Regions from separate parts of the Pantoea sp. X-Soil-MYKO-1289 genome, predicted to be linked through region 3. Evidence: predicted binding sites of a transcription regulator. Region 3 holds the regulator's gene; each other region holds the start of a gene.

Region 1 (7,874 bases), 730 kb from region 3:
TTCTGTATAACGCCGCCCGTAATTGGCGGGCAGACGTACCTGCATCAGCAGCGGCTCGGCGTTCGCCGCCTTTACGTTGTCGATGATTTTACGCAGATCCTGCTCGATAGCCTGCGGCGGAAAGCCGCGCAGGCCGTCGTTACCGCCCAGTTCGATTAACACCCACTGCGGCTGATGCTGTTTTAATAGCGCAGGCAGGCGCGCCAGCCCCTGCGCCGCGGTGTCGCCGCTGATGCTGGCGTTGACCACTTTAGGCTGTTGCTGCCAGCTGCCGTTCAGCAGGCTCGGCCAGGCGGCGCTGGCCGACATACGATAGCCGGCGCTCAGGCTGTCGCCTAATACTAACAGGGTGTTCGCAGCGGCCAGATGCGATGCCAGCAGAAGAACGAAAAACAGGAAAGCGTAATGCCAGCGGAAAACATTCTTGAAGTTCATCATCTTACAAAGTCCGTCGGTCAGGGGGAACACCAGTTGTCCATCCTTACCGGAGTTGACTTCATTGTCAAACGGGCCGAAACCATCGCGCTGATCGGCGAATCCGGCTCCGGCAAATCGACGCTGCTGGGCATTCTGGCGGGCCTTGACGACGGCAGCAGCGGCGAAGTCAGGCTGCTGGGACAGCCTCTGCACCAGCTCGACGAAGAGCAGCGCGCCGCGCTGCGGGCGACGCAGGTCGGCTTTGTTTTTCAGTCTTTTATGCTGGTGCCGACGCTGAACGCGCTGGAGAACGTGCAGCTGCCCGCGCTGCTGCGCGGCGAGAGCGACCGTCGGAGCCGCGAGCAGGCGCGCGAGCTATTAACCCAGCTGGGGCTGGGCGAGCGGCTGATGCATCTGCCCGCGCAGCTCTCCGGCGGCGAACAGCAGCGCGTGGCGCTGGCGCGCGCCTTTAACGGGCAGCCCGGCCTGCTGTTCGCCGATGAGCCTACCGGCAACCTGGACCGGAAAACCGGCGACCGCATCGCCGATCTGCTTTTCTCGCTCAACCGCGACTACGCCACCACGCTGATTCTGGTGACGCATGACGAACAGCTGGCGGCGCGCTGCGACCGCCGCCTGCGGCTGCGCGACGGCAAAGTGTGGGAGGAGCGATGATCTGGCGCTGGTTCTGGCGCGAGTGGCGCTCGCCCTCGCTGCTGATTGTCTGGGTGGCGCTGACGCTGTCGGTGGCCTGCGTGCTGGCGCTGGGCGCCATCGGCGACCGCATGGAGAAAGGGCTTAGCCAGCAGAGCCGCGACTTTATGGCGGGCGACCGCACGCTGCGCAGCAGCGCGGCGGTGCCGGACGCCTGGCTGGCGAAAGCGCGGGAAGAGGGGTTAAGCGTCAGCGGGCAGCTCAGCTTTGTGACCATGACCTTCGCCGGCGAGACGCCGCAGCTGGCGGCGGTCAAGGCGGTCGATAACCGCTATCCGATGTTCGGCGATCTGCAGACCGATCCGCCGGGCCTGAAACCCGCGCCCGGCACGGCGCTGGCTGCGCCGCGGCTGATGGCGCTGCTAAACCTCAAGGCAGGCGACAGGCTGGATGTCGGCGACGCCAGCCTGCGCATCGCGGGCGAGGTGATTCAGGAGCCGGACGGCGGCTTCAATCCCTTTCAGATGGCGCCGCGCCTGCTAATCAACCTCGACGACGCGCCGAAGACCGGCGCGATCCAGCCGGGCAGCCGCCTGACCTGGCGTTATAAGTTCGCCGGCGAGCCGCAGCAGCTGGCGCGCTACGATCGCTGGATCCAGCCGCAGCTGAAGGCGGATCAGCGCTGGATCAGCGTAGAGAATTCCGAAGACGCGCTGGGACGCTCGATGCAGCGCGCCCAGCAGTTTTTGCTGCTCTCCGCCTTGCTGACCCTGATGCTGGCCATCGCCGCCGTCGCGGTGGCGATGAGCCACTACTGCCGCAGCCGCTACGATCTGGTGGCGGTGCTGAAAACGCTGGGGGCGACGCGGGGCGCGCTGCGTCGGCTTATCGTCGGCCAGTGGCTGGCGGTGCTGCTGCTGGCGGCGCTGTGCGGCGGGGCGCTCGGGCTGGGCGTCGAGGCGCTGCTGATGCAGATGCTGAAGCCGGTGCTGCCCGCGACCCTGCCGCCCGCCAGCGGCTGGCCGTGGCTCTGGGCGATCGGCTCGCTGTTCGCGATCTCGCTGCTGGTGGGGCTGCGCCCCTACCGACTGCTGCTGGCGACCCAGCCGCTGCGCGTGCTGCGACGCGATGCGGTGGCCGATATCTGGCCGCTGAAGCGCTATATCCCGGCGATGGGCGTGGTGGTGATTGCGCTGCTGGCGCTGCTGGTGGGCGGCAGCAAGATGCTGTGGGCGCTGCTGGCGGGCGTGGCGGCGCTGGCGGGCCTGCTGGCGCTGCTGGGCTGGGGCGCGCTGTTGCTGCTGCGGCGGCTGGTGGTGCGCAGCCTGGCGCTGCGGCTGGCGATCAACCGTCTGCTGCGTCAGCCGGGTATGACGCTGAGCCAGCTGGCGGCGTTTTCGCTCTCTTTTATGCTGCTGGCGCTGCTGCTGGTGATGCGCGGCGATCTGCTGGAGCGCTGGCAGCAGCAGCTGCCGCCGGACAGCCCAAACTATTTCCTGCTCAATATGACCCAGGATCAGGTGCCGCAGGTGCGCGCTTTCCTCGCCTCGCATCAGGTGAAGCCGGAAACCTTCTATCCCGTGGCGCGGGCGCGTCTGACCGATCTAAACGGCAAAGAGGCCGATCCGAAGCTGGACAACGCCCTGAACCGCGAGCTGAATCTGACGTGGATGGGCGAGCGGCCCGATCACAATCCGCTGACGGCGGGCAGCTGGCCGCCGCAGCCGGGCGAAGTGTCGATGGAGGCGGAACTCGCCGACCGTCTGGGGATGAAGCTGGGCGATACGCTGACCTTTACCGGCGATACCCAGACCTTTAGCGCAAAAATTACCAGCCTGCGCAAGGTCGACTGGGAGAGCCTGCGGCCTAACTTCTTTTTTATCTTTCCGCCTGGGGCGCTGGATGCGCAGCCGCAAACCTGGCTGACCAGCTTCAGGCTGAATAACGATCCGGCGCTGCTGGCGCAGCTAAACCGCGCCTTTCCGACGCTGAGCCTGCTCGATATCGGCAGCATTATGCGGCAGATCGGCCAGGTGCTGACGCAGGTGAGTCAGGCGCTGGAAATTATGGTGGTGCTGGTGACCTTCTGCGGCGTGCTGCTGCTGCTGGCGCAGATTCAGGTCGGGATGCATCAGCGGCGCCAGGAGCTGGTGGTCTGCCGCACGCTGGGCGCCAGCAAGCGATTGCTGCGTGCGACGCTGTGGTGCGAGTTCGCGCTGCTCGGCGTGGTCTCCGGCGTGGCGGCGGCGCTGGGGGCGGAAGCGGCGCTCTGGGCGCTGCAGCGCAAAATCTTCGACTTCCCGTGGCAGCCCGACTGGACGCTGTGGCTGGCGCTGCCGCTGGGCGGCGCGCTGCTGCTCTCGCTGTGCGGCGGCTGGCTGGGGGTGCGGCTGCTGCGCGGCAAGGCGCTGTTCCGGCGCGCGGAGTCGGCATAAAAAAAGCGGGCCTGGGGCCCGCTTGTAGGCTTTAGCGCTGGCTAATCAGAACTTCGCGACGGCCCAGGCGATGCCGCTGGCGTACTCCGGCGGCAGCATCGGCACCAGCGCCGCTAGCGCCGCGGTCAGCCGCGCGCTGTCGCTGTCGGTCAGGTTGAGGTGTCCGACCTTGCGGCCCGGGCGCACCTCTTTGTCATACCAGTGCAGATGCACCAGCGGCTGCTGCAGCCAGTCGCTGTTCAGCGCGGTGCCGATCAGATTGACCATCACCGACGGCGCGAACACCACCGGCTGCGGCAGCGCCAGGCCCAGCACGGCGCGCAGATGCAGCTCGAACTGGCTGATAGAGGCGCCGTTCTGCGTCCAGTGCCCGCTGTTGTGCACGCGTGGCGCCAGTTCGTTAATCAGCAGCCCTTCCGGCGTAACGAAACACTCCATCGCCATCACGCCGACGTAGTTCAGCTCCTGCATAATGGCGCCGAGCATCGCTTCCGCCTGCGCCTGCTGCGCGGCGTTTGCCTGCGGGAAGGCGACGCTGGTGCGCAGAATGCCCTCCTGATGCAGGTTGTGGGTCAGCGGGTAGAACACGGTACGGCCATCCTGACCGCGCGCGCCCACCAGCGACACCTCGCCGGAAAAATTAATGCCCTGTTCGACGATGCACTCGCCGTAGCAGTCGTCCGGCAGCGCGTCAGTTTCATCCGCACGCAGCCGCCACTGGCCGCGGCCGTCATAGCCGCCGGTGCGGCGCTTAACGATCGCCAGCTCGCCCAGCGAGGCGAACACCTGCGGCCACTCGCTTTTGTCAGCCAGCAGCTGCCAGGGCGCGGTGGCGAGATGCAGCCGATCGAGCAGCTGCTTCTGCGTCAGGCGATCCGCCAGACGCGGAAAAATATCGCGGTTCACAAAGGCGGGATGCACAGCCAGCTCGCGCGTCAGCGCGGTCTCCGGCCAGCGCTCGATTTCGGCAGTAATCACGCTCTGCGCAATCGGCAGAGCGTCCGGCTCGGCGTCGAGGCCGACCGGGTAGACGGCGATGCCCAGCGGCTCGCCCGCCTGGCGCAGCATACGGCCCAGCTGACCGTTGCCCAGTACGCAAACCGGCTTCATGCGTCCTCCCGCGGATCCGGGTTATTCAGCACCTCGTCGGTCTGCGCCTGGCGCCAGTCGCCGAGGCGCGCGGCCAGCGCCGCGTCGTGGATCGCCAGGATCTGCGCCGCCAGCAGGCCCGCATTGGCCGCGCCCGCTTTGCCGATCGCCAGGGTGCCGACCGGAATGCCGCGCGGCATCTGCACGATAGAGTAGAGGCTGTCGACGCCGCTCAGCGCCGCGCTCTGCACCGGCACGCCCAGCACCGGCACCAGGGTTTTCGCCGCCAGCATGCCCGGCAGATGCGCCGCGCCGCCCGCGCCCGCGATAATCACCTGATAGCCGCTGTCGGCGGCCGTTTCGGCGAAGCTGAACAGCTTGTCCGGGGTGCGGTGCGCGGAGACCACTTCAACGTGGAAGGGCACGTCCAGGCTGGTGAGGATTTCCGCAGCGAACTGCATGGTGGACCAGTCACTTCTGGAGCCCATTACAATAGCAATGCGGGCCGGGGCGGCGTTGGATGACATGCGGTCAACTCCTGTGAATAAACAAACGAACCTGGCCGGTCGGGCAGGTAAAGAAGGGCACAGAGAATAGCATGAGAAAGGCGGAAGGAAAACGGTTGCGTCGCCGCCTTTCCGGCACGATGAGCGCCGTTTTAAAAGTCGAATTCGATAAGGCTGATGCCGCTGGCATCGAGCTGGATCATCGAGCCGCGCTCGTGCCATGCGCCTAACACTGCGCGCTCGGCAGGCTCTCCCTGCAACCTGAAGCGGTGGATCGCCGGACGATGGGTGTGGCCGTGGATCATCAGGCGCGTCTGCTGGCGCACCATCGCCGCCTCAACCGCATCGGCGTTGACGTCCATAATGGTGAGCGACTTATGCTGGTTCGCCTGTTTGCTGCCGTCGCGCATGCGCGCGGCGATACGCTGGCGGATAAACAGCGGCAGGGCGAGAAACAGGCGTTGCAGCCAGCGCTGATGCACTTTGGCGCGAAAGCGCTGATAGCCCGCGTCATCGGTGCAGAGCGTATCGCCGTGCAGGATCAGCACGCGATGGCCGTAGCAGGTCAGCACCTGCTCTTCCGGCAGCAGCGTCATACCGCTGGCGCGGCCGTATGCCTTGCCGAGCAGGAAATCGCGGTTGCCGTGAATAAAGTAGACCGGTACCGGCAGCGCGCGCAGCGCGTCGGCGACCTGCTGATGCAGCGGGTTGGGATCGTCATCGCCGATCCAGGCTTCAAACAGATCGCCCAGGATATAGAGCGCGTCGCAGCGCGGCGCTTCACGCGCCAGAAAATGCAGAAAACCGGCGGTGATCGCCGGTTCTTCCTGGCACAGATGCAAATCTGCGATAAACAGGGTGCGCGACATTACTCGCTGACGGTAACTTTCTGGATGACGACGTCATCTTTCGGTACGTCCTGGTGCATGCCGCTGCGGCCGGTAGAAACCGCTTTGATTTTGTCGACCACGTCCATGCCTTCCACGACTTCTGCGAATACGCAATAACCCCAGCCCTGCAGGCTTTCGTCGCGGAAGTTCAGGAAGTCGTTGTCGGCGACGTTGATAAAGAACTGCGCGGTAGCGGAATGCGGAGCGGAGGTGCGCGCCATCGCCAGGGTGCCGCGGGTGTTTTTCAGACCGTTGTTCGCTTCGTTGCGAATTTCAGCTTTGGTCTCTTTCTGCTTCATGCCCGGCTCAAAACCGCCGCCCTGGATCATAAAGCCGTTGATAACACGGTGGAAAATGGTGTTGTCGTAAAAACCTTCACGGCAGTATTCGAGGAAGTTTTGCACGGTAGCGGGGGCTTTATCGTCGAAGGTTTTAATTACGATGTCGCCGTGGTTGGTCTGGAAAGTAACCATCATTCTCGTCCTGTAAAGGTTGTCGTCAGCTGTCTGACCGCCGCAAAGCGCGCTGGCCATTTTTGTCGACGCCTCTTATATCATAAATTCCAGTGACGCGTCAGCACGCCCGCGGCGCTCCTGGCACGCTGCCGTCGCGCAAGCGCGAAAAATACGGCACAATAACTGAATAACCTGATAAAAGTGTTTACCGCACTCGTCTAAACGGAACTGTTCAATGCTAAAGATTTATAACACCCTGAGTCGACAGAAAGAGGAATTCAAACCTATCCATGCTGGCGAAATCGGCATGTACGTGTGCGGTATCACGGTGTACGACCTCTGTCATATTGGCCATGGGCGCACTTTCGTGGCGTTCGACGTGGTGGCCCGCTACCTGCGCTACAGCGGCTATCGTCTCAACTACGTGCGCAATATTACCGATATCGACGATAAGATCATTCGACGCGCCAACGAGAACGGCGAAAGCATCGAAACCCTCACCAACCGCATGATTGGCGAGATGCACAAGGATTTCGCCGCGCTCGGCATTCTGTCGCCGGATCAGGAGCCGCGCGCCACGCGCCATATCGCCGAGATTATCGAGCTGGTAGAGCGTCTGATCGAACGGGGCCACGCCTATGTCGCCGACAACGGCGACGTGATGTTCGACGTGCCGAGCGATGCCGATTACGGCGCGCTGTCGCGTCAGGATCTGGAGCAGCTGCAGGCGGGCGCGCGTGTGGAAGTGGCCGAAGTGAAGCGCAACCCGATGGATTTCGTGCTGTGGAAAATGTCGAAAGCGGATGAGCCCGCCTGGCCTTCGCCGTGGGGCAACGGCCGTCCCGGCTGGCATATCGAGTGCTCGGCGATGAACTGCAAACAGCTCGGCGCGCACTTCGACATTCACGGCGGCGGCTCAGATCTGATGTTCCCGCACCATGAAAACGAGATCGCCCAGTCGACCTGCGCCCACGACGGTCCCTACGTTAACTACTGGATGCACTCCGGCATGGTGATGGTGGATCGCGAGAAGATGTCGAAATCGCTCGGCAACTTCTTTACCGTGCGCGACGTGCTGCAGCACTACGACGCCGAAACGGTGCGCTACTTCCTGATGTCGGGCCACTACCGCAGCCAGCTTAACTACGGCGAAGAGAACCTTAATCAGGCGCGCGCGGCGCTGGAGCGCCTCTACACCGCGCTGCGCCACACCGATCGCAACGTCGCGCCGGCGGGCGGCGAAGAGTTTGACGCGCGCTTCCGCGCGGCGATGGACGACGACTTCAACACGCCGGAAGCCTACTCGGTGCTGTTCGATATGGCGCGCGAGGTCAATCGTCTGAAAGGCGAAAACAGCGACGCGGCCAGCGCGCTGGCGGCAAAGCTGCGCGAAATTGCCAACGTGCTGGGCATTCTGCAACAGGATCC
Region 2 (7,874 bases), 180 kb from region 3:
AGCTATTTTAGGCGATGGCCAACAGGAAAGGGAAACGGCGGCGGACCAGTTTGACCTGAATCAATAAACGGCAAATCCGTTGATTTGCCGTTTAGGGCGTTATCTGCACTGGCTGGCGCAGTTCTGCACGCAGATCTGCGTCTGGCTGCTGCAGGAGCCGTTGCCGCGCGTATTGCAGTGCGAGCGCTCGACGTAGCAGTTCTGCTGACAGCTGGCGAGATCGCACTTCGCCGCTACCGGCGTCAGCTGAGCGATGGGCGCCCGTCCGCTAAACAGCGCTGATGACGCCGTCGGCTGGGCGGTAGCGCTCTGTCCCAGCAGTAAGGCGGTGATCAACAGTATGATGTAACGACTTTTCATTTTTGACTCTCCCCGGATGCAATCCCGACTAAGTATGGCTGGCGAACGGGCAACCGTCTGCGCCGCACGCCTAAAAGCGCCGGCCGATCACACTTCAGCTATCGGTCTGAAACAAAAGATTCACCCAGCCTGCAAAGCACCAAAAAGAGGCATTTTCACTGCCCGGTTGCCTGCTGCTGGCGCGCCCTCGCTGCGCTGAACGTGTCAAGGGCCCGCCTGACGGGCGCTGCCGGGTTGGTACAAAAGTTGCAGCCTCTACTCCATCGACAAGGAGAAAGATATGAAAGCGATTGTAATTGGCGGCGGCATTGGCGGCATGAGCGCGGCGCTAGCGCTGGAAAAAGCGGGCATCAAAACAGAAGTGTTTGAAGCGGTAAAAGAGATGAAGCCGGTGGGCGCCGCGATCTCAGTCTGGCCGAACGGCGTGAAGTGCCTGAACGCGCTAGGGCTGAAAGCGCAGCTGCGCGCCCTGAGCGGCAATATGGCCTTTATGGCCTACCAGGATTTCGCCAGCGGCGCGACCCTGACGCGTTTCAGTATGGAACCGCTGGTGCGCCAGGTTGGAGAATATCCCTCGCCGGTGGCGCGCGCCGAACTGCAGGCGATGCTGATCGACAGCTACGGACGCGAACGCGTCAGCTTCGGCAAACGCGTAGCGCAGGTCGAACAGCATGAGCACGGCGTCACCGCTCTCTTCGAAGACGGCACCACCGCGCAGGGCGACCTGCTGATCGCCGCCGACGGCGCGCATTCGGTTATCCGTCAAAGCGTGCTGGGCGAAAAAGTCGAACGCCGCTACGCCGGCTACGTCAACTGGAACGGCCTGGTGGAGATCGATGCGGCGCTGGCGCCCGACGATCAGTGGACCACCTTCGTCGGCGAAGGCAAACGCGTCTCGCTGATGCCGGTGAGCGGCAACCGCTTCTACTTCTTTTTTGACGTGCCTTTGCCGAAAGGCCTCGCGGAAGACCGCAGTACGGTAAAAGCGGATCTGCGCCGCTACTTCCAGGGCTGGGCGCAGCCGGTGCAGCGCCTTATCGACGCTATCGATCCGGCGACCACCAACCGCGTCGAAATCCACGATATCGATCCCTTTAGCCGTTTTGTCAGCGGGCGCGTCGCGCTGCTGGGCGATGCGGCGCACAGCACCACGCCGGACATTGGCCAGGGCGGCTGCGCGGCGATGGAGGATGCGCTGGTGCTGGCCGCCTCTCTCGCTGCCCACTCGCTGGGTATTGAGGATGCGCTGCAGCGTTATGAGTCGCGGCGCGTGAGCCGTACCCGCGATCTGGTGCTGAAAGCGCGCAAACGCTGCGACGTGACTCACGGTAAAGATCCCGCAGCGACCGCGGCCTGGTATCAGGAACTGCGGCAGGAAACCGGCGAGCGCGTGCTGGCGGGCATGTGCGAAACCATTGAGGGCGGGCCGCTGGGATAAAAAAGCGGGCATTGCGCCCGCTGAGGATTAGTCGGCCAGGCCGCGATTTTTCAGCATCGGCTCAAGCTGCGGTTCGCCGCCGCGCCAGTTCTCATAGAGCTGTTTCAGATCGCTGCTGTTGCCGCGCGACAGGATCATCTGGCGGAAGCGGTCGCCATTCTCGCGCGACAGCCCGCCATTCTCCACAAACCACTGATAGCCGTCGTCCGCCAGCATCTGCGTCCAGATATAGGCGTAATAACCGGCCGCATAGCCGCCGCCCCAGATATGCTGAAAATAGCTGGAGCGATAGCGCGGCGGCACGGCCGTCAGCGCCAGATTGTCACTCTGCAGCGCCTGCTGCTCAAAGCCCTCAACCGACTGCGGCGTCTCGCCGACGGCGATGCTGTGCCAGTGCAGATCCAGCAGCGCGGCGGCCAGCAGCTCACTCATGTCGTAGCCTTTGTTGAAACGGCTGGCGCGCACGATCTTCTGGTGCAGCGCCTCCGGCATCGCCTCGCCGCTCTGGTAGTGACGCGCATAGTTAAGGAACACCAGCGGCTCGCTTGCCCAGTGCTCGTTGAACTGCGAGGGAAACTCGACGAAGTCGCGCGGCGTGGCGGTGCCTGAAAGGCTCGGATAGCGCTGGGTGGCGAACAGCCCGTGCAGCGTGTGGCCGAACTCATGGAACAGGGTAATGACCTCATCCCAGCTGAGCAGCGCCGGTTCGCCTTCCGGCGGTCGGGTGTAGTTGCAGACGTTGTAGATGACGGGACGCGTCGCCAGCAGTCTTGACTGATTGACGAGGTTGCTCATCCAGGCGCCGCCGCCTTTGTTGTCGCGCTTAAAGTAGTCGGTATAGAACAGCGCCAGCGGCGCGTCGTCGACGTCGAAGATCTCATAGACGCGCACGTCAGGATGGTAGACCGGCAGATCGTGACGCTCGCTGACGCGGATGCCGTAAAGCTGGTTCGCCGCCCAGAACACCCCTTTCTCCAGTACGTTGTTAAGTTCGAAATAGGGGCGGATTTCGCTTTCATCGAGGTCGTACTGCGCTTTGCGCACCTGCTCGGCATAGAAGCTCCAGTCCCAGGCGGCGAGAGTAAAATCGCCCTGCTGCTGGTCGATGGTCTGCTGGATGGCGGCCGCTTCGCGTTCGGCGCGCGCCCGCGCGGCTGGAACGATATGACGCATAAAGGCGAACGCCGCGTCGGGGGTTTTCGCCATCTGATCCTGCAGCTGCCATTCGGCGAAGCTGGCGAAGCCCAGCAGCTGCGCCTGCTGCGCCCTTACCTGGGCCAGCTCCAGCACCAGCGCGCGGGTATCGTTTTCGTCGCCCTTCTCGCTGCGGCCGACCGAGGCGGCGAACAGCGCCTGACGCGTCGCGCGCGAACGCAACGCCTGCAGCGCCGGCTGCTGGGTAGTATTCTGCAGCACCAGCAGCCAGGCATTTTCCAGCCCGCGCGCCTGCGCCGCCGCCTGCGCCACCGCTAAATCGGCCGGGCTCAGGCCCGCCAGCGCCTCGGCCTCCTGCACCACCAGCCCGCCCGCTTTGGTCGCGGCCAGCAGCTTATTGGTGAAGCGCGTGCTGAGGCGCGCCGCCTGCTGATTGAGCGCTTTGAGCTGCTGTTTGGCCTCTTGCTCCAGACTGGCGCCCGACAGCTGATAGTGCTGCCATGTCACCTCCACCAGCCGCAGCGATTCAGGATCGAGCGCCAGGGTCTCGCGCTGCTGATAGACAGCGTCAAGACGGGCGAACAGCGCGCTGTTCAGGACGATCTCGTCGTTGAGCGCGGTCAGCTGCGGCGCGATCTCTTCATCGACCTGCTGCAGATAATCGCTGGTATTCGCTGAGGTCATGGCGCCGAAGACCAGATTGACGCGTTCAAGCAGCTGTCCGCTGCGCTCCAGCGCCTCGTAAGTGTTGGCGAAAGTAGGCGCCTCGGGATTTTGCGCAATCGCCTGCACCTCTTTACGCTTCTCCTCAATGCCCGCCAGCAGCGCGGGCAGAAAGTCCGCTTCCTGAATCTGATCAAATGGCGGCGCCTGCCAGGGCAGCGTGCTTACCTGAAAAAACGGATTTTGTCTGACGTTCATGCCTCGCTCCTGATTACCGTGCAAAGATTTATCCTGGCAGGTTGCTACGCCCGCAACAACTCGCTCTGCGCTTGCGTCTCGTCGCGTTGCCATACCGCGCGTCCGTTAACCCAGGTCTCGGCGATGTTGCGATCGTCGCCGAGCGTCATCAGCACAAACAGCCGCTCCCAGATATCTTTACTGTTGCTGATGCGCAGCCGCTGCAGCGGCGAGACGGCCAGATCCAGCACCACGAAGTCCGCCTCCTTGCCCGGCGCAAAGTTGCCGATATGCGGATGCAGATCGAGCGCGTGCGCGCCGCCGAGGGTGGCGTGGTAGAACGCTTCTGCCGCGCTGAGCCGATACTGCTGCAGCTGCCCGACCTTATAGGCCTCGCCGAGCGTTTGCAGCATATTGAAAGTGGTGCCCGCGCCGACGTCGGTGCCGATGCCGATCCTGACCCCCTGCTGCCAGCTGCGCTTGAGATTAAACAGCCCGCTGCCGAGGAACAGGTTCGAGGTCGGGCAAAAGGCGATGGCGGAATCGGTATCATGCAGACACTGCCACTCATGATCCTCCAGATGCAGACAGTGCGCGAACAGGCTGCGCCGTCCTGTGAGCTGATGGCGATGATAAACGTCAAGATAGCCGTCGTGCTGCGGAAACAGCGACTTCACCCAGGCGACCTCCTGCGGGTTTTCGCTCAGGTGAGTATGCAGCCAGACGTCGGGATATTCCTGACGCAGCTGACGCACCTTTTCGAGCAGCGCCGGCGTCGAGGTGGGCGCGAAGCGCGGCGTCAGCGCGTAGCTGAGCCGACCGCGCCCGTGCCAGCGTTCGATCAGCGCCCGCGTGTCGGCATAACTCTGCTCCGGCGTCTCCAGCAGCGCGTCCGGCGCATGGCGATCCATCATCACCTTGCCGGCGATCAGCCGCATCTCAATCGCCTCGGCGGCGCCGAACAGCGCCTCCACCGACTGCGGATGCACCGTGCCGAACACCAGCGCGCTGGTGGTGCCGTTCGCCAGCAGCTGCTGCAGAAAAAAGGCGGACATGGCGGCGGCGTGATCGGCGCAGTGGTACTGGCTTTCCACCGGAAAAGTATAGTGGCTGAGCCACTGAAGCAGCTGCTCGCCGTAGGCGCCGATCATCTCGGTCTGCGGATAGTGAATATGGGTGTCGACAAAGCCCGGCACAATCAGGCGGCCGCGCAGATCGATAACATCGTCTGGCGCCTGCGGCAGCGCCTCCCAGGCATGCAGCCCGAAGATGCGCCCCGCCTCCAGCAGCAGCACGCCGTCGTCGATATAGCGCGCCTGCGCCATAATCTCCTCGGGCTGCCGCGCCACATCGGTAAAATCAAAAAAGCTGGCGCGAATGGCCGTAAGGGTTGATGACATACTCGTTCCTTTATTCCGCGTGCGGACCTGATTAACGGTCAGATGAATGAGGTTAAATTGCAACCCGCATGCCAGAACCCGTCGCCTATTCAATATGTTATGTGAAAAAAGCATTTTTTCCGCGGCGACAGAAACGGTATCGTATGCGCAACCGGTTGCCTCTCTGACAGGCAAACTGCGCTAAAACAACGCCGCGGATAACGCGTGCGCCTCTGCTCCTCTTTGGTGCAGCGCGCGCCACAATAGCGCAGCGCAACGCCTGAAAAATTCCTTTACAGCCCGCGCGCGCTTTTATCGCGCAGCGGCGCCGTTGAAGTGATATGGTGAAAACAGGTCAACTGAAAAACGTGTTAAGGAACAGTGAGATGATTATTTTTGTTACCGGCGCGACGGCCGGTTTTGGTCAAAGTATCACCCGCCGATTCATTGAAACAGGTCACAAAGTGATTGCCAGCGGCCGGCGCGCCGAGCGCCTGCAGGCGCTGAAAGAGGAGCTGGGCGAGAACCTCTATACCCTACAGCTTGACGTGCGCAACCGCGCCGCAATCGAAGAGGCGGTCGCCTCGCTGCCCGCCGAGTGGCGCAATATCGACGTGCTGGTCAATAACGCCGGGCTGGCGCTCGGCATCGAGCCGGCGCATCGCGCCAGCGTCGAAGACTGGGAAAATATGATCGACACCAATACCAAAGGGCTGGTCTTTATGACCCGCGCCCTGCTGCCGGATATGGTGGAGCGCGACGTCGGCCACATTATCAATATCGGCTCCGTCGCCGGCAACTGGCCTTACGCGGGCGGCAACGTCTACGGCGCCACCAAAGCTTTCGTGCGCCAGTTCAGCCTCAACCTGCGTACCGACCTGCACGGCACCGCGCTGCGCGTAACCGATATCGAACCTGGCCTGGTCGGCGGCACCGAGTTCTCTAACGTGCGCTTCAAAGGCGACGATGAAAAAGCGGATAAAGTTTACGAAGGCGCGACGGCGCTGACGGCGGAAGATGTCACCGAGGCGGTGTACTGGGTAGCGACGCTGCCGAAGCACGTCAATATCAACACCCTGGAGATGATGCCGGTAAGCCAGACGCAGGCCGGCCTGAAAGTGCACAAGCCCTGACAACGCCTGAGGCCAGCCTGCCGGGCTGGTCTCCTCTCAGGCGCGCCCCCAGCCCGCCACGATAATCAGCATGCCGCAAAACGCCACCAGCGCCCCGCTCCAGTCCCATGCGCTAAGCTTCACGCCGTCCACCACGCGCAGCCACAGCAGCGCGGTCAGCACGTAAACGCCGCCGTAGGCCGCATAGACGCGCCCGCTCGCCGCCGGATGCAGGGTCAGCAGCCAGACAAAGGCCGTCAGGCTCAGCGCGGCAGGCAATAACAGCCAGACGGAGCCGTTCTTTTTCAGCCAGAGCCAGGGTAAAAAGCAGCCGACAATCTCTGCAATGGCGGTGAGAAAAAAGAGCAGCGCGGTTTTGATCAGCATGGGATCCTCTCGCAAAGATAAACAGCTCGCCCACCACTGGTGAGCAAATAAAGCGCGATGATATACTAAGCCCTGTCTGCCGCAACCCTGAACCATCCCTGCGCGCCAGGCATTAACCGAAGGAAAAGACGATGAAAAAATTGTTTCCGACCCTGTTCGCCGCGCTGCTGGCCGGCAGCGCGATGCTGACCGCCGTGCAGGCCAGCGCCAATACCAGCCGCCTGATTATTGAAGACGGCAACAACGCCGCCAGTAATGAAGCCGCGCGCCAGAGCAAAGAGCAATGGAATGACACGCAGCACCTGCGCCATAAGGTGAACACCCGCGTAGAGAAAGAGTTCGATAAAGCGGATCGCGCCTTCGATACTCGCGACGCCTGCGAAAAGAGCTATAACGTCAACGCTTACTGGGAAGCCAATACCCTGCGCTGCCTCGATCGCCGCACCGGCCGACCGGTCGCCCCCTGATTTATTCCAGGGACTGCTATAGTCAGTAAGGTTCACTACGCAAAAGGAGAAGATGATGAAGAAACAGACCGGAATGTTAATCGCAACTTTACTGGCGCTGCCGATGCTGGCGCACGCCTCCTGCGAGTCCGTTAAAGCGGACATCAGCCAGAAAATCATTCAGAACGGCGTCCCGGAATCGGGTTTTTCGCTGGATATCGTGCCTAACGATCAGGTTGACCAGGCGGGCGGCCAGGTAGTGGGCCATTGCGAAAATGACACACAGAAAATTGTTTATAAGCGCGTGGGACGCGGCGAGGAAGGCAGCGTGCCTGACAGCGCAGGCAGCTCGCAGGATGCGCCTGCGCAGTGAGCCTACTCTGCTGACAAAGCCGGCCATTCTTATCCGCGTCGGCATTCAATAAGGGCGACGCCGTCGCCCTTTTCTATTCCGCCTGTTCCGGTCGCTGTCGCGGCATCATCCACGCCACACCCAGCGCAAACAGCGCAATGACCAGCGCCACCACGAATACCCAGTGCAGCGAGGCGGCAATCGCCTGCACCATATGGTGCAGCGTCTCGCTGGAGAGCGCCTCGCGCGACGGCGCCGACATAACCTGCTGCACCGGATCGGCGGCGTGCGGCAGCCGCTGCGCCAGGTTAAGGTTCAGCACGGCGCCCATCAACGCGGTGCCGA
Region 3 (7,874 bases):
GGCGCGTCGGTGGCGCATAACGGCTGCTGTCTGACGGTGACGGCCATTGAAGGCAACCGCGTCAGTTTCGATCTGATTAAAGAAACGCTGCGCGTCACCAATTTAGGCGACCTGCAGGAAGGCGACGTCGTCAATATTGAACGCGCGGCGAAATTCAGCGATGAGATCGGCGGCCACCTGATGTCTGGCCATATTATGACCACTGCGGAAATTTGCAAAATTATCCAGTCGGAAAATAACCGCGAAGTCTGGTTTAAAATTCAGGACCCGGCGCAGATGAAATATATTCTGCATAAAGGCTTTGTTGGTATTGACGGCATTAGCCTGACCGTCGGCGAAGTGACCAAAAGCAAATTCTGCGTCTATTTAATCCCGGAAACCCTGGAGCGCACCACGCTTGGCGCGAAGAAGCTGGGCCACCGCGTCAATATCGAGATCGATCCGCACACACAGGCGATCGTCGATACCGTCGAACGCGTGCTGGCGCAGCGCGAAGCCGCCGCCTTGCGTCCGGACGTCGAATAAGCATAAAAAAAGGCGCTCCAGGCGCCTTATTCACTAGCGCGGCTTAGCGCGCGACGCGCAGGCCGCCTTCTACGCCGCGGCTAAAAACCACCTGCCACAGCTGAATATCGCGGGCGCGAAAGGCGCCGGCGCAGGCGTTAAGGTAGTAGCTAAACATGCGCTTAAAACGTTCGCCGTACTTTTCAGCCAGCTGCGGCCAGGCCTGCAGGAAGCGCTCATACCAGGCCATCAGCGTGGTGTCGTAATCGGCGCCGAAATTATGCCAGTCTTCCAGAATGAAATGCGACTCGCTGGCGTCCGCGATATGGCGCACCGACGGCAGACAGCCGTTGGGGAAAATATATTTATCAATCCAGGGATCGACATTCATATCGGTGCGGATCGCGCCGATGGTGTGCAGCAGGAACAGTCCGTCTGGCTTGAGGTTACGGTCCACCACGTCGAAGTAGGTGGCGTAGTTTTTCGGTCCAACGTGCTCGAACATGCCCACCGAAACGATACGGTCGAACTGCTGGTTAAGATCGCGATAATCCTGCAGCAAAATAGTGACGTCCAGCCCTTCGCAGCGCTGCTGCGCCAGCTTCTGCTGCTCTGCCGAGATGGTTACGCCGTGCACCACCGCGCCGTAGTGGCGAGCGGCATACTCGGCGAGGCCGCCCCAGCCGCAGCCGATGTCCAGCAGCGTCATGCCCGGCTCCAGCTGCAGTTTGCGGCAGATCATATCCAGCTTCGCTTCCTGCGCCTGCTCCAGCGTCTCGGCCTCTTTCCAGTAGGCGCAGGAGTATTGCATATAGGGATCGAGCATCAGCGAGAAGAGGTCGTTCCCGAGATCGTAATGCTCTTTACCCACGATCCATGCGCGTTTTTTCGACTGTAAGTTGGTGAGACGCGCGGCGGCCACGCGCAGCGTATCTTTGAAGTGGTGCGGCAACTGCTGGTCCAGCTTGTGCTTTAGCACGCGGTGAAAAAACATATCCAGCCGTTCGCAATCCCACCAGCCATCCATATAAGCTTCGCCAAGACCAAGTGAGCCTTCCTGAATCACACGCTTAAAAAAGTCAGGCTGTTTGACCTGAATATCCCAGGGGCGGCTGCCGTTGATTTCGATGTCCGCTTTTTCCAGCATTTCGTGGACAATGCGATACCAGTGGTTTTCTTCAAGGCTCACTTCTTCTATTAACGATGAACTCATAGCTTCTCCATCACCTGTCCGCGTTGAACCTGAGAAAAAGAATAGCCAATTTCTCAAGGCCTGTGAGAAATGTCACGGATTGCTCCGTGCGCCTGATATCCGACGTTTTACAGAGGATTGGATCTGAATATCGTTGTCTGACGAGCAGGAAACGCGCGCGCAGACACCATCCGGGCGATAAGCTTCGCCTAAAAATAAAACAATTATGTTATTGATTTGTTGCAGATTTATTGACCTGATCGAGTATATGCTCAACCAGGTCAGTATTCAACGACTTATTGTTAGGCAGCTAACTATAAAAGTTGCCTTAGTGATTATCCTGGCAGGGAGTGGTAACGCGGACAATATCCATTTGTGCGCTGGCGCGTCGCTGCCAGACGTAGCCCGCTATCGCCAGCGCGATAGTGGTCACCATAATCAGCGTAGTCATCAGCAGCGGCTGTTGTAAACCTGCGGAGACCGCCAGACTGGCAACAAAGCAAAGACCGAGCTGCAGGGTATTCTGCAGCGCCGCGGCTTTACCGGTGGCGTGCGGGAACGGCAGCAGCGCATTCGACACCACAATCGGGTAAATCGCGCCGTTCGCCAGCGCCATGCCGCAGAAGGGCGCAAGCAGGGCGATCAGACTGTGGCTTCCGGTCAGCGCCACGGCGAACAGCGTCGCCACGCTCAGGCTGTAAAGCGCCAGCAGCAAGGGGAGCAGCTGCGCGCCGGCAAAGCGGTTCAGCAGCGCGCGGCAGCCAAATCCGCCCAGCAAAAAGGCGATGGTTTGCGGAATATAGCTCAGGCCGATATCCGCCGGCGTCAGGCCCGCATCGGCGAGAATAAAGGGCGAGCCGGTCAGCCAGGCGAAAAAGCTGGCGGAGCAGGCGGCATAAATCAACACGTTGCCGCCATAGACGCCAGAGCGCAGCAGCGAGAAAAAGCCCGGCTGATCGTTCGCTTCTTGCGCTGTCGGACGACTGGCGGGCAGGCGCAGCGTTACCAGCATCAGCGCCACGCCGGTCAGCGTCAGCACCAGAAAAATCGCGCGCCAGTGAAAATGGCTAATCAGCCAGGCGCCAAGCAGCGGCGCCAGCGCGGGCGAAAGCGCCACCAGCGGCATAATGGTGGCGAACACCTTATTGGCGCGCGCGCGCGGATAGCGGTCCACCACCAGCGCCTGCCAGCTCACCGCCGCGGCGCAGACGCCGATCGCCTGAATAAAGCGCAGCGCCAGCATCAGCATTGCATTTTCCACCCACAGCATGCCGGCGCAGCCGAGCGCGAACAGCCCCAGCCCCATCAGCAGAACCGGTTTGCGCCCGATGCGGTCGGAAAGCGGGCCCCAGAAAAGCTGGCCGATGGCGAAGCCCGCCAGGAACAGGCTCATACTGGCGCTGATAATGCCGGGCGAGGTATTGAAGCTGATGCGCATCGCGCCGAAGGCGGGCAAATACATATCGGTCGCCAGAAAGCCCAGCATGCTGAGCAGGGCGAGGTAAGGCATAAATCCTTTTGATGACAGCATGGTTTTTAATCTCATTTTCGTCAGGCAGGTTAAACGCGGCAAAGTGTAAAAGGGTGCGCCTGCCGCTGTGAAACGTTAATATTTGCAGAGTGCTGTGAAAATTTTTGAAAGGAAAAAGCATGTGGTCCGAATATGCGCTTGAAGTGGTAGACGCCGTGGCGCGCACCGGCAGTTTTAGCGCCGCCGCGCAGGAGCTGCATCGCGTGCCTTCTGCCGTCAGCTATACGGTGCGCCAGCTGGAAACCTGGCTGGCGGTGCCGCTGTTCGAACGGCAGCATCGCGAGGTGGCGTTGACCGCCGCTGGCGAGCATTTTGTGCGCGAGGGCCGTGAGGTTATCAAAAAAATGCTCGCTACCCGCAGACAGTGTCAGCAGCTGGCGAACGGCTGGCGCGGGCAGCTCAGCATCGCGGTCGATCGCATCGTGAAGCTGCCGCGCAGTCGTCAGCTGGTGACCGACTTCTATCGCCACTTTCCCGATATGGAGCTGCACATCAGCTATGAGGTGTTTAACGGCGTCTGGGACGCGCTGGCCGACGGACGCGTCGACGTGGCGATCGGCGCCACCCAGGCGATCCCGGTCGGCGGGCGTTTCTCCTTTCGCGATATGGGCGCGCTGAACTGGCGCTGCGTCGTGGCGCGCCAGCATCCGCTGACGCGGCAGCCGCAGCTCGACGACGACGCGCTACGCGCCTGGCCGTCGCTGGTGCTGGAGGATACCTCGCGCGCGCTGCCGCGGCGCATGACCTGGACGCTGGATAACCAGCGGCGACTGGTGGTACCGGACTGGCAGGCGGGGCTGGCGTGCGTGCTGGATGGCTTATGCGTGGCGATGATGCCGGGCCATCTGGCGCGTCCGCTGCTGGATAAGGGCGAGCTGGCGGAGCTGACGCTGCCTGCGCCCTTTCCGGAAAGTCCCTGCTGCGTGAGCTGGTCGGAGGCGCGCGCATCGCCGGCGCTCAGCTGGCTGCTCAGCTATCTCGGCGATGCGCGAACGCTCAATCAGGAGTGGTTAAGCGAGGATTAACGGCGGTAGTCGCGAAAAGGGCCGTCGCCGACCGAGCGGCGCTCAATCAGCGTGGGATGCACTTCGATGGTCTGCGACACTTCGCGTTTGCTGGTAATGCGGTCGAGCAGCATCTCCAGCGCCTTCTCGCCCAGCTGGGCTTTCGGCTGATGCACGGTAGTCAGCGCCGGCGTGAAGTAGCGCGCGTTGCGCACGTTGTCATAGCCGATCACCGAAATATCCTGCGGCACGCGCAGCCCCATCTCGTCGGCGGCGCAGATCGCGCCCATCGCCATAATATCGCCGCCGCAGAAGATCGCCGTTGGGCGCTGCTTCTGCTGCAGGATCTGCTGCATCGCCTGATAGCCCGATTCCGGCTCGAAATCGCCCTGAACGATCCACTCGGGACGTACCGCGATGCCCGCTTCCTGCAGCGCTTGCAAAAAGCCCGCATGGCGCCCGCCGCCGGTATTGCGCTCCAGCTGGCCGGGAATGGCGCCGATATCGCGATGGCCGCGCTCAATAAGATAGCGTCCCGCCAGATAGCCGCCCTGGAAGGCGTTATCGAGCACGGTGTCGGTAAAGTCGCCGCGCGATTCGCCCCAGTCCATCACCACCATCGGAATATTGCGGTTCTCTTCCAGCATCTTCAGCAAATCGTCCGGATACTCGGAGCACATCACCAGCAGGCCGTCGACGCGCTTTTGCGCCATCATCGACAGATAGGCGCGCTGCTTCTGCAGATCGTTATGAGCGTTGCCGAGAATGAGGGTATAGCCGCGCTCAAAGCAGTGATGCTCGACCGCTTCGATGATTTCCGCAAAATAGGGCGCTTCGCTGGAGGTGGCGAGCAGCCCCAGCGTTTTGGTGTGGTTGACCTTCAGGCTGCGCGCCACGGCGCTGGGCGAATAGTGTAATTCCTGTATCGCCTGCCAGACGGCGTTGCGCGTCTCTTCCGCAACGAAGCGCGTTTTATTGATCACGTGGGAAACGGTGGTGGTGGAAACACCCGCGCGCTTCGCGACATCTTTAATTGTTGCCATTGAAAAGAGACTCCAGAACTTATCAATAAGCCACTGATAAGCATAATGTTAAACGTTTGCGTCCGCTAAGAGAGTTTTCTGTTAATTCGCTACAGTTTTTGTCGGTGAAATACTCACTGGGCAGGACAAAACAGGGGCTGTTGCGTGCGAACGGCACGGGCGTTGCGTCAGTTGCGCAACAAAGCCGGGGATTCTAACAAGGCTTGCGGGATAAAACGAGATTTTTACCGGCAACTATGGGAAAATCGCATAAGACCCTGACAACTGTGTGGATAAGGAGAGGTAATGAGCACCGATTTGAAACTGGCATTAATGACTACCGGCGCGGCGCTGCTGATGATTGTGGCGTTTGGTTTTACCGCCGTCATGCACTAACAGAGAGCGATAAAAAAACCGGGATTATCCCGGTTTTTTTATGGCGTTTAGCGAATGGTTTTCGGCGTCATCACTCGTCGCGCGCCGATATAGTGACGCTGCCAGTAATCATCCGAAAGCCCGCTAATCTGGATATCTTTGCCGGTGCGCGGCGACTGAATAAATTTGCCGTTGCCAAGGTAAACCCCAACGTGGTCGGCGGTGCCGCGGCCGTTGATACGGAAGAAGACCAGATCGCCTTTCTCCAGCGACTCGCGCTTGACCGGCGCAGCGTCGCGCAGGTGATACATTTCGTTGGCGGTGCGTGGAATTCTGAATTTCACCAAATCTTTATAGGCGTACCAGACGAGGCCGCTGCAGTCAAAACCGGTATGCGGCGAGGTACCGCCCCACTGGTAGGGCTTGCCCAGCTGACCCATCAGTTTGGTCATCGCCGTTTCGCGCGCTTTCTGGTAGCGCAGGCGATGGGACTTGCTCATTTTGATGGTAGAGGTGTCGTCGGCATTCAGCTGCGGGAGAGTGGCGGCTTTTGCGGTGCTCAGCGTGCGCTGGCGGCCATAGCGTTTGTGAGAAGATTTAAGGGTTTTTTTCGTATCGGCGGCGGAAGGGGAAAGCTTAGCCGTTTCAATTTTCTTCTGCTTTTTCAGTTTGAGTTTTTGCGCAGTAGAAGGGCGCGTTTTTTTCGCGCTGGTTTTGACCGGTCGCCGTTTGCGGCGCTCATCTTCGCGCGCGCTTTTTTTCTCCGCCTTGTGCAGGCTGGCGTTAACCGGCGCTTGCGGCGAGGCCGAAGCGATGTTCATGAACAGCTGCGCGAAAGCTAATATAAAGAGCGTAATCAGTAATCGCATAGTCCGGTTACAGGGTTAGCGGTTACGACAACAGGCCGTAACGTGGTTAGAAAAATCTGATCGGAGATCAGCGCCGGGGCCATTCTAAGCCAGGTTTTTTTCAAAAGTTAAGCCATTTTTCTATTAAACTGTTACAGGGTTGCAGTTGAGTTTAAAATAAGCAATTTCAGCAGCTTATAGCAGCAAAGTTATTACCAGTTATGAACAGCTTAAGTTTTGATTATCGTCAGAAAAACGCAGATCTTTAGTAAAGAACTTAACAAACATGGCGGTTTCGCCTGGCAAGCGAGAAATTGTCGTTTTCAGGGACGGGGCGAAGTCGCTACAATAAACAAACACGAAGTAGGGAATTAAGGAAGGCAATTATGAGTACTGTAGAAAAAATTCAGCGCCAGATCGCAGAAAACCCGGTCCTGCTGTACATGAAAGGCTCGCCGAAACTGCCAAGCTGCGGTTTCTCTGCGCAGGCGGTGCAGGCGCTCTCTGCCTGCGGTGAGCGCTTTGCTTACGTGGATATTCTGCAGAACCCTGATATTCGCGCCGAGCTGCCGAAATACGCCAACTGGCCGACCTTCCCGCAGCTGTGGGTAGACGGCGAGCTGGTCGGCGGCTGCGATATTATCGTCGAAATGTTCCAGCGCGGCGAGCTGCAGTCGCTGATCAAAGAGACGGCGGAAAAGCACAAAGAAGCGGAATAAAAGAAGTGTAAAAAAAAGGCCGACGCAAGTCGGCCTTTTTTTACGCCTGCTCCGGCGCCGCTTCCGCGTCGTCGCTTGCCGCCATCGGCAGCGGCCAGCCGCCCAGCCGTTTCCAGCGGTTGACCAGCTCGCAGAACAGCGTCGCCGTCTGCTCAGTGTCGTAGAGCGCAGAGTGCGCCTGGGTGCTGTCAAAATCCATGCCTGCCGCTTTGCAGGCTTTCGCCAGCACCGTCTGCCCCAGCACCAGCCCGCTCAGCGCGGCGGTGTCGAAGGTGGCGAACGGATGGAAAGGGTTGCGCTTCAGCCCAGCGCGCCCGGCGGCGGCCATCATAAAATTGAGATCGAAGGTCGCGTTGTGCGCCACCATGATGGCGCGATTACAGTGGTGATCCTTGATGCCTTTGCGCACCATCTTAAATATGGCGTGCAGCGCCTCATATTCGCTAATCGCGCCGCGCAGCGGGTTGCTGGGATCGATGCCGGTAAACGCCAGCGCCTCTGGATGAAGCAGCGCGCCTTCGAAAGGCTCGACGTGGAAATGCAGCGTCTGGTCGCGATGCAGCCAGCCCTCTTCGTCCATTTTCAGCGTGGTGGCGGCGATCTCCAGCAGCGCATCGGTCTGCGCGTTAAAGCCTGCGGTCTCGACATCGATCACCACAGGATAGAAACCTCGGAAACG
Region 4 (7,874 bases), 1.2 Mb from region 3:
GGTAAGTAAAGTGGCAGTGACAGTTGTGCCGGCGTGTTCAGAAGCACCTCAAAAGGAACAGGCAAAAAACGGGGCAAGTCTACCACAGTTTTCGCCGGGTGAGGATAACGGGCGTCCCTGCCCGCGCGGGGTTTAGTGGCCGCCCTTCTCTTCGGCGTCCAGCACCACTTCTTCCGGGCGCAACAGCGAGATCACGCGGAAAATCAGCGCCAGCAGCACGCCGACCAGCGTCGCCAGCGCCATGCCTTTCAGCTCTGCGGCGCCGATATGCACTTTCGCTCCGCTGACGCCGATGATGAGGATAACCGAGGTAAGGATCAGGTTTTGCGCCTTGCTGTAATCCACTTTGGATTCGATCAGCACGCGGATGCCTGACGCGCCGATGACGCCATAGAGCAGCAGCGACACGCCGCCCATGACCGGCACCGGGATCGCCTGAATCGCCGCCGCCAGCTTGCCGACGCACGACAGCAGGATCGCGATGATCGCCGCGCCGCCGATCACCCAGGTGCTGTAGACGCGGGTAATCGCCATTACGCCGATGTTTTCGCCGTAGGTGGTGTTCGGCGTCGAGCCGAAAAAGCCGGAGATCACGGTGGAAAGGCCGTTCGCGAACATTGAGCGATGCAGGCCGGGATCGCGGATCAGATCTTTTTTCACGATATTGGCGGTCACCACCAGATGGCCGACATGCTCGGCGATCACCACCAGCGCGGCGGGCAGAATGGTCAGCATCGCCGCCCACTCGAAGCGCGGCGTATAGAAGGTCGGCAGCGCGAACCAGGGCGCGTTGTAGACGGGCGTCCAGTCTACGATGCCCATAACGAACGAGAGCGCGTAGCCCGCCACCACGCCCACCAGGATAGGGATAATGGCGAGGAAGCCGCGGAACAGCACCGAGCCGAACACCGTCACGCCCAGCGTCACCAGCGAGATCGTAATGGTGGTGCTGTCGGGACTCGCGCCTTCCGCCGGCAGCAGTCCGGCCATATTGGCCGCCACGCCCGCCAGCTCCAGACCGATAACCGCCACGATCGCGCCCATCGCCGCCGGCGGAAACATTACGTCGATCCAGCCGGTACCGGCCTTTTTCACAATCAGCGCCACGATGCAGAACAGCGCGCCGCACAGAATAAAGCCGCCCAGCGCCAGCTCATAGCCGAGCGGCAAGAGCAGCAGCACCGGCGAGATAAAGGCGAAGCTGGAGCCGAGATAGGCGGGAATTTTGCCTTTGCAGATAAAAAGATAAAGCAGCGTGCCGACGCCGTTGAACAGCAGCACCGTCGCCGGGTTGATATGAAACAGGATCGGCACCAGCACTGTGGCGCCGAACATGGCGAACAGGTGTTGCAGGCTGAGCGGTATGGTTTGCAGTAGCGGCGGTCGTTCGCTGACGCCAATGGCGCGACGAGTCATCATTTATCCCCTTCAACGTTTATTTTTTTGCCAAAAAAAAGCCGACTCTCTGGTCGGCTGATTCAGTTACTTCGTTCCGAAAATCTTGTCGCCGGCATCGCCCAGCCCCGGAATGATATACCCTTTCTCATTCAGGCCGCGATCCACCGACGCGGTGTAAAGCTCAACGTCCGGATGCGCCTTCTCCAGCGCGGCGATGCCTTCCGGCGCGGCGACCAGAACCAGCACCTTGATGCTGCTGCAACCCGCTTTTTTCAGCAGATCGATGGTGGCGATCATCGAGCCGCCCGTGGCCAGCATCGGGTCGACCACCAGCGCCAGACGCTCTTCGATATTGGAGACCAGCTTCTGGAAATAGGGCACCGGCTCCAGCGTCTCTTCGTCACGGTAGACCCCGACCACGCTGATGCGCGCGCTCGGCACATGCTCCAGCACCCCTTCCATCATCCCCAGACCCGCGCGCAGAATCGGCACGACGGTGATTTTTTTACCTTTGATTTGATCGATTTCCACCGGGCCGTTCCAGCCCTCAATGGTAACGCGCTCGGTTTCCAGGTCGGCGGTGGCTTCGTAGGTCAGCAGGCTGCCGACTTCCGACGCCAGCTCGCGGAAGCGCTTGGTACTGATATCGTGCTCACGCATCAAGCCCAGTTTATGTTTGACCAGCGGGTGTTTGACTTCCACGATCTTCATTGGTGTTCTCCCGGAATGAGTTGAGCTAAAAAAAATCGCGGGATTATACCGCCTTTTCGCAAGCGCGCCATATGTCGTTGCGCAAAGAGGCGAAGTTTTGATCCGTTATTCAAGGATCGATGAAAATCGGCCGGCGCGCAATTTGACCAGGCAATGGGACTCGCAAACGTTTGCCTGCGCTGTTAGAATTGCCGCGCTTTTTGTTAACCACCAACCGCAATCGCGTGGGGATTCCGCAGTGACCGACAAGACCTCTCTCAGCTACAAAGACGCCGGCGTTGATATCGATGCTGGTAATGCTCTGGTTGATCGTATTAAAGGCGTAGTGAAAAAGACCCGTCGCCCGGAAGTGATGGGTGGGCTGGGCGGTTTCGGCGCCCTTTGCGCGCTGCCGCAGAAATATCGCGAGCCGGTGCTGGTCTCCGGAACCGACGGCGTCGGCACCAAGCTGCGTCTGGCGATGGATCTGAAGCGCCATGACGCTATCGGCATCGATCTGGTCGCCATGTGCGTGAACGATCTGGTGGTTCAGGGCGCGGAGCCGCTGTTTTTCCTCGACTATTACGCCACCGGCAAGCTGGACGTCGAGACCGCCTCTGCCGTTATCACCGGCATCGCCGAGGGCTGTCTGCAGTCCGGCTGCGCGCTGGTAGGCGGCGAAACCGCTGAAATGCCGGGCATGTACCACGGCGAAGATTACGACGTGGCGGGATTCTGCGTCGGCGTGGTTGAGAAGTCAGAAATTATCGACGGCTCAAAAGTGCAGGACGGCGACGTGCTGATTGCGCTGGGCTCCAGCGGCCCGCACTCCAACGGCTATTCGCTGGTGCGCAAAATCCTTGAGGTCAGCCAGACCGATCCGCTGACGAAACAGCTGGACGGCCGCCCGCTGGCGGATCATCTGCTGGAACCGACCCGCATCTACGTGAAAAATATTCTCAGCCTGATCGAGCAGGTGGATGTGCATGCGATTGCGCATCTGACCGGCGGCGGCTTCTGGGAAAATATTCCGCGCGTGCTGCCGGATCACACCCAGGCGGTGATCGACGAGAAGAGCTGGGAATGGCCCGCTGTCTTTGACTGGCTGCAGCAGGCGGGCAACGTCAGCCGCCACGAAATGTACCGCACCTTTAACTGCGGCGTCGGCATGGTGATCGCCCTGAGCGCCGCCGAAGCTGACAAAGCCGTAGAGCTGATGCGCGCCGCGGGCGAAAAAGCCTGGAAGATCGGCGTGATCAAGGCGTCAGATGCGGAAGAGCGCGTGGTTATCAACGCATGAAAAAGCTGGTTGTACTGATCTCCGGCAACGGAAGCAATCTTCAGTCCATCCTCGACGCCTGCGCAAGCGGGCGGATTAACGGCAGCGTCGCTGCCGTTTTCAGTAATAAAGCAACCGCTTACGGGCTGACGCGCGCGCGTGACGCGGGCGTGCCGGCCCATGCGCTGGCGGCGGGCGATTTCCCCGATCGTGAAGCCTTCGATCGTCAGCTGATGCGGGAGATCGACGCCTACGCGCCGGATCTGGTGGTGCTGGCGGGCTATATGCGCATCCTGAGCAGCGCCTTTGTCGCGCATTATCAGGATCGCCTGCTGAATATTCACCCTTCCCTGCTGCCGAAATACCCCGGCCTGCATACCCATCGTCAGGCGCTGGCGAACGGCGACGCCGAACATGGCACTTCGGTGCATTTCGTGACCGACGAGCTGGACGGCGGCCCGGTGATATTGCAGGCTCGCGTGCCGGTTTTTCCTGACGACAGTGAAGACGAGGTCACCGCGCGCGTGCAGCATCAGGAGCATGCGATCTATCCGCTGGTGATTAGCTGGTTTGTCGAGGGTCGGTTAGCGATGCGCGAAGGCAAGGCCTGGCTGGATAATCAGCCTCTGCCGCCGCAGGGCTACGCGTACGACTAAGGCATAAAGCTGTTTGATTCATCCGTGCTTAAGTAGATGGCATGGACCGATCGCCAGGCCGCTCAAGGTATCCCTACGCGCTCGGCCTGCGCGGACACGCACCTCCTCCCTGAGGTGCGCCCGTAAACGGGCCAGCGCTCTGCGCTGTTCAAAAACGCTCCCAGCGTTTTTGTCCCTGGCGCAGGACGCTTCGCTCTTCTGCTCATGCCAGCTACGTTTTGACGTTGTTAGCTGCCTGTGAGAACTCGTACCGCTACCTCAGCCGTAGCGCCCGGTAATGTAATCCTCGGTGCGCCGGTTGCGCGGCGAGGTAAAGATGCGGTCCGTTTCATCGAACTCCACCACCGCGCCCTGATGCATAAAAGCGGTGTAGTCAGAGACGCGCGACGCCTGCTGCATATTGTGGGTGACCAGCACCAGCGTAAAGTGCTGCTTCAGCGTGGTCATCAGCTCCTCAATCACCAGCGTTGAGATAGGATCGAGCGCCGACGTCGGCTCGTCCAGCAGCAGGACTTCCGGTTCGATAGCGATAGCGCGGGCGATCACCAGTCGCTGCTGCTGGCCGCTGGAGAGCGTCAGCGCGTTCTGCCCCAGCTGATCTTTCACCTCGCCCCACAGCGCCGCGGCGCGCAGTGCGCGTTCGCACGCCTCATTCAGCACTCGCCTGTCGCGCACGCCCTGCAGCCGCAGACCGTACACCACATTTTCATAAATCGACTTAGGAAACGGATTGGGACGCTGAAACACCATGCCGATCCGGCGGCGCAGCGCCGAGAGATCCTGCTCCGGCTGCATAATGTCGTGGCTGCCCAGCAGAATTTCGCCTGCGATACGGCAGCTATCCACCACATCGTTCATGCGATTAAAACAGCGCAGCAGCGTCGATTTGCCGCAGCCGGAAGGCCCAATCAGCGCGGTAATGCGCTTCTCGGGAATACGCAGCGAAATATCATGCAGCGCCTGACGTTCGCCATACCATAACGAAAGGTGGTTTAGCGTCAGCGCCGTTTCGGTATCGGGCATCATAGTCATCATCTTTTATTGGGTCATCAGCCGGTAGCGTTCGCGCAGCCGATGGCGCAGCGCCATCGCCAGCAGGTTGAGCGACAGAATAATCGTCACCAGCAGCAGCGCCGTGGCGTAGACCAGCGGGCGATCCGCCTCGACGTTGGGACTCTGAAAGGCGAGATCGTAAATCTGAAAGCCGAGGTGCATAAATTTGCGGTCAAGGTGCAGCCAGGGAAAGACCGCGTCGACCGGCAGCTCCGGCACCATCTTCACCACGCCCACCAGCATTAGCGGCGCGGTCTCTCCCGCCGCACGCGCCACCGCCAGAATCAGGCCGGTGAGCATCGCCGGCAGCGCCATCGGCAGCACCACGTGCCATAGCGTCTCCGCCTGGGTGGCGCCCAGCGCCAGCGAGCCCTGACGCAGCGAGTCGGGGATGCGCGACAGCCCCTCTTCGGTGGCGACGATCACCACCGGCAGCGTCAGCAGCGCCAGCGTCAGCGACGCCCACAGCAGCCCTGGCGTGCCGAAGGTAGGATTGGGCAACGCGCGGGAAAAGAAGAGCTGATCGAGCGTGCCGCCAGCCAGCCAGACGAAAAAGCCGAGCCCAAACACGCCATACACGATCGACGGCACGCCCGCCAGATTGACCACCGCAATGCGCACCAGCCGCGTCAGGGCGTTGCGCCCGGCATACTCATGCAGCCAGATGGCGGCGATAACGCCCAGCGGCATCACCACCAGCGACATCAGCAGCACCATCAGCACGGTGCCGAAAATCGCCGGAAACGCCCCGCTGTCGCTCTCGCCGTCTGCGGGTGAATCGCTGACGAAATGCCAGATCTGACGCAGCGCGTGGGTCAGCTTCTGCTGCGCGTTCATGGCGTTAGGACGCCAGGCTTCGACCACCTGCGCCAGTGGAATGGCGTGCTCGCGATGCTGCGCGTCGCGCAGGATCACCACGTCGCGCTGGCTCTCGCGCTGCAGATCGGCCAGGCGGCTGCTGAGCCGGGCGAAACGGCGCTGCAGCGCCGCCTGGTTTGCCTCGAACTCCGACAGCGCGCGCGTATCGAATTGCTGCTGCTGCCGCAGCCGATCGGCGCGCTCATCCAGCGCCGCCAGCTGATCGTTGAGCCGCGTCAGATCGACATGGCGAATGCGATGTATTTTATGCAGCAGTTCGCGCACCTGGTCCAGCCGCTGATGCAGAAGCGCGTCGGGATCGCGCGCCGTCAGCGCCTCATTATCTTCGCGCAGGCCGGCGAACCAGCCGTAGGCGTTGCCGCCGCTGCGCCGCTGCAGCACCATCACCTCTTTCGGCTGGCTGATCCTGAGCGCCTCGCGCGCATAGATCACGCGGAAATCGGGCGCGTCCCAGTCGCGGTTGCCGGTTTTGATCAGGTAGCGGTGAACGTGGCTGACCGGCGGCAACGCCTCGCCTTCCGCCGCGGGCGCGGGAAAGTGCGGCTGATGCTCGAGGGTTTCGCCCAGCAGCGCCGTGGTCTGCCCTTCCGGCTGCGTCAGCTGGTAGAGATCGACGCGCTGCGGCCAGAAGGCGCGCATTCCCTGCCACGCCAGCAGCGCAATCAGCAGGGTAAAGGCCAGCAGGCAGACGGCGACCGCGCCTGCGGTCAGCCAGCGCCAGCGGTCGTTTTGTCGCATCGTCTTCATGCCTGGCCCTCATGCTGCCCGTATCGCTGGCGCAGGCGCTGGCGGATCAGCTCGGCCAGCGTGTTGATGATCAGGGTAAAAATCAGCAGCATCAGCGCGCTGAGAAAGAGTATTCGGTAGTGCGCGCTGCCTGCCGCGGCTTCCGGCATCTCAATGGCGATATTAGCGGAAAGCGCGCGCAGCCCGGAAAAGAGACCGCCCTGACTCTGCGGCGTGTTGCCGGTCGCCATCAGCACAATCATGGTTTCGCCCACCGCGCGGCCAAAGCCGATCATCAGCGCGGCGAAAATCCCCGCCGACGCCCCCGGCAGCACCACGCGCGTCAGGGTCTGCCACGGCGTGGCGCCCAGCGCCAGCGACCCCTGCCCCAGCGCCGCGGGCACGCTGAACAGCGCATCCTCCGACAGGGTGAAAATCAGCGGCACCAGCGCGAAACCCATCGCCAGCCCGGCCACCAGCAGGTTGCGCTGCTCGTAGTGTGGCAGCCACTCCGCGGCGTCGCGCATCAGAAAAGTCGGGACGATCAGCGTGCCCAGCGTCACGACCAGTAGCAGCGGCAGCAGCAGCATCACTTCGCGTCCCGGCTGACGCCAGCGCGGCGGCAGATGTCGGCTGAGCGCGCCGCAGATAAGCAGCGTGGCCGCCAGCGTCAGCGGCAGCAGCAAGACCCCGAGCAGCGCCTGGCTGATATGCGGCGCCAGCCAGAGTCCGGCGATAAGCCCGATCACTACGCTGGGCAGCGCGCCCATCATCTCAATCGCCGGCTTGACCCAGCGGCGCAGTCCCGGCGTCATAAACCAGGCGGTGTACATGGCGGCCGCCAGCGCCAGCGGCGTGGCGAACAGCAGCGACAGCGCCGCCGCCTTTAGCGTGCCAACCACCATCGGCATAAAGCTGAACTTAGCCTGATAGCTGTCTGCGGCGTTAGTGGACTGCCAGACCCAGTCCGGCGCGGGATAGTTTTCGTACCAGATTTTTTGCCAGAAGCTGCGCCAGCTGACGTCCGGCCAGGGATTATCGATACGCAATACCTGCCAGCTTCCGGCACGCTCCAGCAGCAGCGCGTCGCCGCGCGGCGAAAAGGCGGCGTGCGTTACGCCGGGCGCCAGCTGACGCTGCAGGATCGGGCCGGGCTGCTTGCTGGCGAACAGCTTCAGCGCGCCGTCAGGCTC

What was found. Region 3 encodes PurR, which represses purine synthesis genes. Its sites were predicted from a motif close to CANGCAAACGTTTGCNTG; they were not measured.
Region 1: the regulator PurR is predicted to act here: its motif matches at 5,207-5,224, upstream of purE (5-(carboxyamino)imidazole ribonucleotide mutase).
Region 2: the regulator PurR is predicted to act here: its motif matches at 5,398-5,415, upstream of guaD (guanine deaminase).
Region 4: the regulator PurR is predicted to act here: its motif matches at 2,269-2,286, upstream of purM (phosphoribosylformylglycinamidine cyclo-ligase).

Annotation. Positions count from the first base shown of each region.
Region 1 is NZ_AP036004.1:1,127,618-1,135,491, forward strand. Features, by position in the region: gene tesA (multifunctional acyl-CoA thioesterase I/protease I/lysophospholipase L1) at 1-438, opposite strand, end outside; gene ybbA (putative ABC transporter ATP-binding protein YbbA) at 406-1,092, shown strand; gene ybbP (putative ABC transporter permease subunit YbbP) at 1,089-3,506, shown strand; gene purK (5-(carboxyamino)imidazole ribonucleotide synthase) at 3,552-4,616, opposite strand; gene purE (5-(carboxyamino)imidazole ribonucleotide mutase) at 4,613-5,122, opposite strand; gene lpxH (UDP-2,3-diacylglucosamine diphosphatase) at 5,254-5,970, opposite strand; gene ppiB (peptidylprolyl isomerase B) at 5,970-6,464, opposite strand; gene cysS (cysteine--tRNA ligase) at 6,682-7,874, shown strand, end outside.
Region 2 is NZ_AP036004.1:2,042,140-2,050,013, forward strand. Features, by position in the region: gene AC6I7Z_RS09890 (hypothetical protein) at 100-360, opposite strand; gene hpxO (FAD-dependent urate hydroxylase HpxO) at 641-1,798, shown strand; gene dcp (peptidyl-dipeptidase Dcp) at 1,826-3,874, opposite strand; gene guaD (guanine deaminase) at 3,919-5,253, opposite strand; gene ydfG (bifunctional NADP-dependent 3-hydroxy acid dehydrogenase/3-hydroxypropionate dehydrogenase YdfG) at 5,619-6,365, shown strand; gene AC6I7Z_RS09915 (YnfA family protein) at 6,402-6,731, opposite strand; gene AC6I7Z_RS09920 (DUF1283 family protein) at 6,863-7,198, shown strand; gene AC6I7Z_RS09925 (DUF1161 domain-containing protein) at 7,254-7,550, shown strand; gene AC6I7Z_RS09930 (MDR family MFS transporter) at 7,624-7,874, opposite strand, start outside.
Region 3 is NZ_AP036004.1:1,857,812-1,865,685, forward strand. Features, by position in the region: gene AC6I7Z_RS08905 (riboflavin synthase) at 1-525, shown strand, start outside; gene cfa (cyclopropane fatty acyl phospholipid synthase) at 569-1,717, opposite strand; gene punC (purine nucleoside transporter PunC) at 2,025-3,227, opposite strand; gene punR (DNA-binding transcriptional activator PunR) at 3,347-4,252, shown strand; gene purR (HTH-type transcriptional repressor PurR) at 4,249-5,274, opposite strand; gene cydH (cytochrome bd-I oxidase subunit CydH) at 5,560-5,649, shown strand; gene AC6I7Z_RS08935 (C40 family peptidase) at 5,697-6,497, opposite strand; gene AC6I7Z_RS08940 (Grx4 family monothiol glutaredoxin) at 6,860-7,195, shown strand; gene rnt (ribonuclease T) at 7,236-7,874, opposite strand, start outside.
Region 4 is NZ_AP036004.1:3,017,661-3,025,534, forward strand. Features, by position in the region: gene hda (DnaA inactivator Hda) at 1-41, opposite strand, end outside; gene uraA (uracil permease) at 133-1,416, opposite strand; gene upp (uracil phosphoribosyltransferase) at 1,483-2,109, opposite strand; gene purM (phosphoribosylformylglycinamidine cyclo-ligase) at 2,348-3,388, shown strand; gene purN (phosphoribosylglycinamide formyltransferase) at 3,385-4,023, shown strand; gene pstB (phosphate ABC transporter ATP-binding protein PstB) at 4,282-5,049, opposite strand; gene pstA (phosphate ABC transporter permease PstA) at 5,062-6,702, opposite strand; gene AC6I7Z_RS14585 (ABC transporter permease subunit) at 6,699-7,874, opposite strand, start outside.